2 regions of the Micromonospora rifamycinica genome follow, and region 2 is predicted to be linked to the other one. Evidence: riboswitches for the same ligand, from Rfam matches in the RefSeq annotation. Region 2 holds a riboswitch; the other holds the start of a gene.
What was found. A riboswitch is a leader RNA that binds a small molecule or an ion and turns the genes downstream of it on or off. The one in region 2 is predicted to bind cobalamin.
Positions count from the first base shown of each region.

Region 1: another riboswitch for cobalamin. It lies ahead of bluB (5,6-dimethylbenzimidazole synthase); the one in region 2 lies ahead of GA0070623_RS02000 (CbtB domain-containing protein).

Region 1 is NZ_LT607752.1:1,965,319-1,969,796, reverse strand. Features, by position in the region: gene GA0070623_RS08040 (dihydrofolate reductase family protein) at 1-391, opposite strand, end outside; gene GA0070623_RS08035 (SDR family NAD(P)-dependent oxidoreductase) at 465-1,265, opposite strand; gene GA0070623_RS08030 (MerR family transcriptional regulator) at 1,328-1,744, opposite strand; cobalamin riboswitch at 1,889-2,087, shown strand; gene bluB (5,6-dimethylbenzimidazole synthase) at 2,124-2,768, shown strand; gene GA0070623_RS08020 (hypothetical protein) at 2,887-3,186, shown strand; partial or broken gene GA0070623_RS08010 (DUF4291 family protein) at 3,810-4,154, opposite strand; gene GA0070623_RS08005 (hypothetical protein) at 4,351-4,478, opposite strand, start outside.
Region 2 is NZ_LT607752.1:478,070-482,547, reverse strand. Features, by position in the region: gene GA0070623_RS02015 (Dyp-type peroxidase) at 1-14, shown strand, start outside; gene GA0070623_RS02010 (copper resistance CopC family protein) at 34-606, shown strand; gene GA0070623_RS02005 (PepSY-associated TM helix domain-containing protein) at 928-2,391, shown strand; cobalamin riboswitch at 2,505-2,646, shown strand; gene GA0070623_RS02000 (CbtB domain-containing protein) at 2,681-2,884, shown strand; gene GA0070623_RS01995 (CbtA family protein) at 2,875-3,672, shown strand; gene GA0070623_RS01990 (histidine phosphatase family protein) at 3,669-4,289, shown strand; gene GA0070623_RS01985 (ankyrin repeat domain-containing protein) at 4,335-4,478, shown strand, end outside.

The DNA.
Region 1 (4,478 bases), 1.5 Mb from region 2:
GGTCGAGCTCGGTCGCCAGCCTGCCACTGCCGAGCAGGACCCCGGCCGGATTCGCGTCCTTGAGGCGCTGCACGCTCTCGCGTAGATCACCGGTGACGTGGTGGCTGTTGGTCCACGGGAAGTCCGTGCGCGTCGACGACACCACGTACTTGGGCTTGCCCTCCAGCTTGGCCGCCCACTCGCGCAGCGCCGGGGGTGCCGCCACGTCGCCGCGGGCGACGGCCGGCCAGGCACTCTCCATCATCTCGTAGGTGACGCGCCCCCACAGCATCGCCCCGTTCTCGTCCATGAGCCGGGTGAAGAAGGCGTGCGTCTCGTCGTCCGCGATCCCCTCCTCGTGGTCGACACAACCGTCCAGGGTGACGTTGAGGCTGAAGGTCAGGATTCCCATGGCCGGCGAGTCTAGTGTCCCGACGTCGTCGGTCCGGGCACGATCGGCACCTCGGACCCGTGTCGGGGCACTGTCAGTGTGGAGACGCCGTGGCCGCAGCCCCGCCACGCGCCATCATCCGTAGCGCGAGAGTGGCCATGAGCCGCGCGGGCACCATGCACATCAGGACGGTGGCCACCTTGTTGCGGCCCCCGTCGACCACGGCCGGTCCGGTCCCCTCCAGCGCGGCGAGCACCGTGCGCGCAACCTGAGCGGGCTGACGCTTGTCACGGCCCGGCCGAGGGTTCATCGGCGTCTGGGTCTGCCCGGGACTCACCGCCACCACCCTGACGCCGCTGGCCCGGGTCTCGGCCCACAAAGCCCGGGTGAACGAGAGGACGTAGGCCTTCGAGGCCGCGTAGGCCGCCATGACCGGCGCCGGCGTGTAGGCGCCGGTGCTGGCGATGTTGACCACCGAGCCGTGTCCGCGGTGGACCATGCCGGCGACGAGGAGGGTGGTCAGCTCGGTCAGGGCACCGACGTTGAGGTCCACCAGTTGACGCAACCTGGTGGGGTCGCTGTCCGCCACCATCGCCCGCGAGCCCACGGCGGCGTTGTTGACCAGCACCTCCACCTCGACCCCCGCCTCGCGCACGATCTCCATCAGGTGGCGGGGAGCGCCGGGTCGGTCGAGGGCGAGCGCGACGCTCAGCACGGTGACGCCGTGCCGCTCACGCAGGTCGGCGGCGGTCCTCTCCAACTGCCCGGCGTCACGGGCGACCAGCACCAGGTTCGCCCCACGGCCGGCGAACTCGTCCGCGATCGCCGCGCCGATGCCGCTCGACCCGCCCGTGACGAGGACGTAGCGGTCCTTCATGTCGGATGCGGTTGTCATGCCGCTCACGCTAGACACTGACATCAGTGTCAAGGTCAAGATGCGCCGGGAGGTGCCCGTCGCTACACGGGACCTGGGGGAACGTGGTGAGCGGGTGCGGCCGTGCCCCGGGACGGCACGGCCAGGTCGGCGGGAGAGGCGGCACCGGACAGGTAGCTGTCCAGCATCGCCCGTCGCTGTCCGATCAGACGCTCCTGCTGGGCCAGCCGGTCACGGATCTGCCGGACCCGTTCGTACAGTGCGGAGCAGTCGCCGGTGGGGTGCCGGCCGCTGGAGCACGGGAGGATCTCCCGGATGACCTCCGACGGTACTCCGGCACCGTAGAGATCCTGGATGAAGGCGACCCGGAGCACCGCCTGCTCGTCGTACTCCCGGTATCCGTTGCCGAGGCGGACGGCGGTCAGGAGGCCCTGCTGCTCGTAGTAGCGCAGCGACCGGGCGCTCACGCCGGTGCGCCTGGCGAGTTCACCGATCCGCATCCGACCCCCCGGTCAACCCTGACATCCGTGTGAACGTCAAATCTAGCGCTGGCCACGCGACCCGTGCCGAGCTCCGTCTCCGGAGCCGTGACCGCTGTGCCGGGGCGTGGTCGACCTGTGTCGTCGAGGCGGGTTAGCATCGCCGACGGCACGATCGTGCGAGGTGCCCCGCGGGTGCGGGGAGAATCGGGAAGCCGGTGTGAATCCGGCACGGGCCCGCCGCGGTGACCGGGGAGCGACCGTCCAGGCGCGAGGAGCGCAGCCACTGGCCGTACGGCTGGGAAGGCGGACGGGTCGGCGTCGATCCGGGAGTCCGAAGACCGGCCTCGCGTCGACCGCCCACCCACCGGGGTGGGCCGAGCGCAGCGGGAGCCTGCCTGTGGAACTCTATGACGCCATTCATCGCCGCCGGGACGTCCGGGCGCAGTTCACCGGGGAGCCGGTGCCGGCCGACACCCTGCACCGGGTTCTCGACGCCGCTCATGCCGCACCCAGCGTCGGCTATTCGCAGCCGTGGGACTTCATCCTGGTGCGGGATCCGGCCGTCCGTCGCCGGTTCCACCGGCACGTACAGGCCGAGCGGGCGGCGTTCGCGGCCAGTCTGGACGGCGCGGCGGCCGAGCGGTTCGCCGGAATCAGGATCGACGGGGTGCTGGAGTCGACGCTGTCGATCGTGGTGACCTATGACCCCGGGCGCGGGGGTCCGGCCGTGCTCGGGCGGCACACCATCGCCGACGCCGGTCTGTACTCGGTCTGTCTGGCCATCCAGAACCTCTGGCTCGCCGCAACCGCCGAGGGGTGGGGTGTCGGGTGGGTGTCCTTCTACCGGGAGCCGTTCCTCGCCGAACTGCTGGGGGTGCCGGCCGGTATCCGGCCGGTGGCCTGGCTCTGCGTCGGCCCGGTCACCCACCTGGAGGCGGTGCCCGACCTGGAACGGCACGGGTGGCGGCGGCGCAGGCCCCTCGCCGAGGCGGTGCACCACGACCGTTGGCGGCAGCGGGTGGCTGATGGACCGAACAGCTAATCCAGGTACGCCTATGCGGCGGCTACCCTGGTGTAGCAGTGAGTTACTTCTCGATCACCGTGGGAGGAGTTTCCTGCGTACCACCGTCAAGGTTCTGGCCGCCTCCGCCCTTGCCACCGTGAGCCTCGCCGCTGCCGGGGCCGCCCCGGCCCTCGCCGCCGCCCCGGCGCCGTTCTGCGAGTCCGGCGCCTCGCAGTTCCTCTGCGACGCCAGCAGCACCGGCACGACGACCTGGAGCATCACCTGGTACTCCGGCAGCGTCGGCACCTTCACCACCGCCGGTCCGACCCTCTTCGCCGCCTGCCCGGCCAGCAACCTCGGGCACCCCGTGCGGGCCAGCTACAGCTACTACGACGGCAGCACCACCCAGTACAGCGGCACCACCCGGTTCATCTGCCGCAGCGGCCCCTGGCAGTGAGCCGTCCGGCGTACGCACGACTCACGCGTACGCCGGACAGGTTCCGGTACTCCAGGCCGCCGGAGTCACGGCGGCCGTCTCCACGGGACTGATCCGGCATGGCGTCGCGCGACCGAACGACGCCGTGCCGGAGGCTCCGCGGAATCCCTCGCCGCGACGGTCTGTCACGGGGTGTCCGGAGGTGACGTAGCGGACGTTCGTCGCCCGGTACCGTACGGGCGTGGGTAAGACCACGGTGCTCGATGAGTTGCGCCGCCGGGGTTTCCGCACCGTCGACACGGACTACGGTGGCCGGGAGCTGCCCGACGGGACCTGGGACGAGCACCGGATGAGCGGGTTGCTCGCTCGGCATCGCGAGTTGGTCGTGTCCGGGACGGTGGACAACCAGGTCCGCTTCTACCATCGCTTCCAGCACATCGTCCTGCTCAGCGCACCGTTGGAGGTCCTCCTCCGACGGGTCGCCCACCGGAGCAACCCGTATGGGAGGATGCCTGAGCAGCGCGCGGAGATCGCCCGGTACGTGCACACCGTGGAGCCGCTGCTGCGACGTGGCGCCACCGTGGAACTCGACGGCCGTCGGGAGGTTTCCGAGCTGGCCGATGCGGTCGAAAGCCTGGTCAGAGAAGCCGGACCGGGCTGCTCCTCAGCTGTCGTGACCAGTTCGCCCTGTCGCCGTGCATGTTCCGGTCGTAGTGACTCAGGCAGGCGTGTGCCAGTGCCCACTCGAACCCCTCGCGGGTGATCTCGATGGCCAGCACCCGCTCCTGTCCGGGCTTGGTGGCCCATCCGCAGCGGTACATCATCCACAGGAAGGACGGCTTGATCCACGTCATCCGGTCCCGCTTGAAGGGGGCCACGAAACGACCGGCCGACACCGACGGCAGGGCGATCTGCGGCGGGTACGCCTGGTAGACGGTGATGGTCGCAGCCGAGTAGCGAGCACGGATCTGACGTACGGGAGCGGACACCCGCCGATCCTCGACGACCAGGACCCGACCGGTCCACCGGATTCCGGTCCCTGCGACCGCGAGCGGGCCGATCTGAGCCGAGCCACGTCGAGCTGAGCCCGGCCGAGCCGAGCCGGCCGGACCGGCCCGTCGCCTCGACCGACCGCAGTGTCCGCACATGCCGCAGGAGGAGTGGCGCAGCTGTCTCCGGGGTGGCTCAGGCTGTCGACGAGTACTCGGCGTGCAGTGTGGCGTACGGCCGCCGTTGGTGGGGAGGGCAACGGTTCACGCCCATACCGATCTCGGCGCAGCAGTGTGTCTCCGGGGCGCGGTGTGCGGGACACT
Region 2 (4,478 bases):
AGGTGCTCGGATGAGCCGGCCCGACGGAGCATCATGATCACACCGTCCCGCCGTTCCGCCGTCGTCCGGCTCGCCGCCGCGCTGCTGGCCGCCGGGCTGGCGCTGCTCGTCGCCGCGACACCGGCCCGGGCGCACAACAGCCTCACCTCGGCCTCCCCGGCCCGGGAGGCGATGCTGCCCAGCGCGCCCACCGAGATCACGCTCGAGTTCCTGGCCCGGCTGGACCCGGCCTTCACCACCATCGTGCTCACCGACGGGACGAAACGGCGCGTCCCCACCGGCGATCCGGTGGTCACCGGGACGAAGAGCACCGTCCAGCTGACCGACACCCTGCCCAACGGGACGTACACCGTGGCGTACCGGGTGGTGTCCGCCGACGGGCACCCGGTGCAGGGGTCGTACCCGTTCACCGTGGCCGACCCGGCCGGCGCTGCTGCGCCGACCGCCGTGCCCACGACCGGGCCGGCCTCCCCGGCCGTCGCCGCCGTGACGGCCGGGGACGGGAGAGGCCGGGGCACCATCCTGGGCGTGGCCGGCGGCGCGGCGGTCGTCCTCATCCTGGCCGTCGGTGTGCTCCGCTGGCGACGCCGGTCACCGCGCCGCTGAGGGCCGACCCCGGGACGACGGGACCGGACCCTCCGGTGTCGGCCCCACGGTGAGCGCCGGCAGCCGCGACCACCGCCGGGCGGTGCCGACCCGGCCGGACCGGTGGGACCTGACCGGCGCGGCGAGGGTTCCGGCACCGGTGCCGGTCTGGCGTGGACACCCGCACCGACCGGCGTCGGTGCCGGTCGGGACATTCCCGGGAACCGTCGGGGCGGCCGCTCCGACTATCTCATCGGGCGACGCCGGCACCACGCACACCGACCCACCCCGCGGGCACGGGGCGACCAACGGCTTCATTTCGACTATTCCGATCGGATGAGTATGTCTGTCACCGAGTTGTCCGGCCCGCCGAGGCCGGAACCCGCGCCACCCGCCGACCCGCCCACCCGACCGACCCGTGGCGGTTCACCGTTGGGCGCACTGCTGCTGCGGCTGCACTTCTACGCGGGGGTGCTGGTCGCTCCCTTCCTGCTGATCGCCGCGTTGACCGGGTTGGCCTACACGGTGGCTCCGCAGGTGGACGGGGTGCTCTACGGCGACCGGTTGACGGTCACCGGGGTGGGTGAGCGGCCACTGCCGGTGGCCGACCAGGTCGGGGCGGCGCGCAACGCCCACCCCGAGGGCAGCGTCACGTCGGTGCAGCCCGGTACGGGCGACCGGACCACGCGGGTGGTGTTCTCGGCACCGGAGTACGGCGAGAAGCAGCACACCGTGTACGTCGACCCGTACACGGCCCGGGTGCAGGGCCAGTTGACCACCTGGTTCGGCTCCACGCCGGCCACCACCTGGCTGGACGACCTGCACCGCAACCTGCACCTGGGGGTGGCGGGCCGGCACTACTCGGAGTTGGCCGCGAGCTGGTTGTGGGTCATCGCGCTGGGCGGGGTCGTGCTGTGGTGGCGTCGCCGCCGCGCCTCCCGGGCCACCGTGCGGCATCTGCTCGTGCCGGACCTGTCCGCCGCCCGGGGCGTCCGCCGGACCCGGGGCTGGCACGCCACCCTCGGGGTGTGGCTCACCGTCGGCCTGCTGTTCCTCTCGGCGACCGGGTTGACCTGGTCCCGGTACGCGGGGGCGAACTTCGGTGCCGGCCTCGACTCGCTCGACGCCCGCGCCCCGCAGCTCTCCACCGCCCTCACCGCCACGCCGGGCAACCCGACCGACACCGGCGGCGGCCATCACGGCATGTCCACAGGGGGCGGAGTGGTCGAGTCGGCCGCCTTCGACCGGGTGCTGACCGCCGCCCGGACGGCCGGGCTGGCCGGTCCGGTCGAGATCGCCCCGGCCCCCGAGCCGGGCTCGGCCTGGACGGTCACCCAGGTCGACAACACCTGGCCCGTCGCGAAGGACCGGGTCGCCGTCGACCCCGCCACGGCCACGGTCACCGCCCGCAGCGACTTCGCCGACTGGCCGCTGCTGGCCCAGCTCAGCGGCCTCGGCATCCAGGCCCACATGGGCGTCCTCTTCGGCCCGGTCAACCAGATCCTGCTCGCAGCGCTGGCCCTCGGGCTGCTCTGCGTCATCGTCTGGGGCTACCGCATGTGGTGGCAACGTCGACCCACCCGCAGCGACCGGCGCGCTCGCGCCGGCACCCCACCGGCCCGGGGCGGCGTCCGTGGCCTACCGCGCTGGGTCCTGCTCGTCGGCGTGCCGGTGACCGCGGCGGTCGGCTGGGCGCTGCCCCTGTTCGGGCTCACCCTGCTCGCCTTCCTCGCCGTCGACACCGTCCTGGGTGCAGTCTCCCGACGACGCCGTCCCGCCACCGCACCGGCACCCGCCGGCCGATGACCCGCGTCCGGCCGCCCCGGGATGGGCCGCCGGACGCGGACGGTCGACCCGCCGCGTCGCCGGTTCCCGACCGGTCGGCTCACATTCCACGTGGTGACGATTGACCGGTCGGGGGTCGCGCCGTTACGGTCGATCCACTATCTGCGGCGTCGCGAGGTAAGCCGGTGAGAATCCGGCGCGGTCGCGCCACTGTGAGCGGTTCCGTCGTCGACGGATCCGCGAGCCAGGACGCTCGGTCGTCCGCAGCCTTGCGATGGGGACGCGTCATCCCCGGGAAGGTTCGTGTCCCATGTCGAGTCCCACTTCCGCCCAGCCGTTGGTCCACCCCGTCGGGTCGGCCCGCGTGTGGGGGGCGGCCCTGGCCGTCGTCGCCGTACTCCTGCTGCTCACCTACCTGGTCGCGTTCGACCAGGGCGCGGTCTCGCGCAGCGGCATGTACCTGCACGAGCTCATGCACGACGGCCGGCACCTGCTCGGTGTCCCGTGCCACTGACCCCTGTCCGTCATCCCCCCACGTTCACCAGCGTCCTGCTCCGCGGTCTGCTCGCCGGTCTCGTCGCCGGCCTGCTCGCGGGGGCCTTCGGCTACCTCGTCGGTGAGCCGCGCATCGAAGCGGCCATCGCCATCGAGGAGGCGGCGACCCATGCCGGTCCGGTGGCCGACGACCACCACGCCGACGAGCTGGTCGGCCGGGACGGCCAGCGCGCCGGCCTGTTCCTGGCCACCGGTCTCTTCGGGGCCGCGATGGGTGGCCTGTTGGCGACCGCGTACCTGCTCCTGCGCCGCCGTCGGCCCGGCACCGACGACGGCCGGTCGGCGCTGCTGCTCGCCGGTGGTGCCCTGCTCGGCGCGGTGGTCGTGCCGTTCCTGAAATACCCGGCCAATCCGCCGGCGGTCGGCAACCCCGACACCATCGACCAGCGCACCGCGGCCTACCTGGCCCTGGTGGTGCTCGGCCTGGTGGCGGTCTGGTCCGGGTCGCTCGGCTACCGGTCGATCCGCGCCGACGCGCCGCCGTGGCAGCGGTTCGGGGCGGCCACCGGGGGGTTCCTGCTGGTCACCGTCGTCGGCTACGTCGTGCTGCCTGCTTTCCAGGAGGTGCCGGACGACTTCCCGGCGACCCTGCTGTGGAACTTCCGGCTGGCCGCCCTCGGCACCCAGGTGGTGCTCTGGACGGCGCTCGGCCTGCTGTTCAGCGCACTGACGGCCGGCGGCGGGCGGTCCGCCGTCGGTCAGCCCGGTGAGCCGATGATCGGCACGGGAACACCGATCCACCCGTGACCCCGACGACCGGCCTGCGGCTGGTCGCCCACGCCCATACCGCCGCCCTGCGGCGGGCGGTGTTCGGCGCGGGTGACGATGACCTGGACGAGGGCGGCCGGCGGGCCGCCCTCGCTCTGGCCGGGCAGGGACGGGGCGGGCCGCTGGGCACCGGGGAACGCTGCCTGACCAGCCCGGCGCTGGCGGCGGTGCAGACCGCGTACGCTCTCGGTCTGCACCCCACCGTCGAGGCCGCGTTGGCCGACTGCGGGTACGGCGGCTGGTCGGGGCGGAGCCTGGCGGACGTGGGTGCCCGGGAGCCGGACGCGCTGCGGCGATGGTGGGAGACACCGGAGGCCGCACCGCACGGCGGGGAGTCCCTCGTCGCGCTGCGCGAGCGGGTCGGGGCCTGGCTCGACGGCGGGCTCGGCGGGGGCGGCCGGGTGGTGGCGGTGACCCATCCGATGGTGGTCCGGGTGGCGGTCGGGCACGTGTTGCAGCTCCCGACGGCCGCCCTGTTCCGGCTCGACGTCGCCCCGCTGGCGGTGGTGCGGCTCAGCCGCTACGGCTCCCGGTGGCAGCTCCAGTTCACCGCCCCGCCGGTCGGATCCGCAGCCGGCGCACCGGCCATCGGCTGACCGCCGGGCCGGTGCCTCCGGACGCCGCCGGGTAGGGTCGCCCGGGTGACGGGTGGATCCCTGCTGCTACCGGTCGACGACCCGCTGGCGGTCGCGGTGTCCGGGGCGATCCGCGGCGGTGACCTCACCACGCTGCGGCGGCTGCTCACCGCGCACCCGGGGCTGGCCACCGCGCGCCTCGTCGACCGG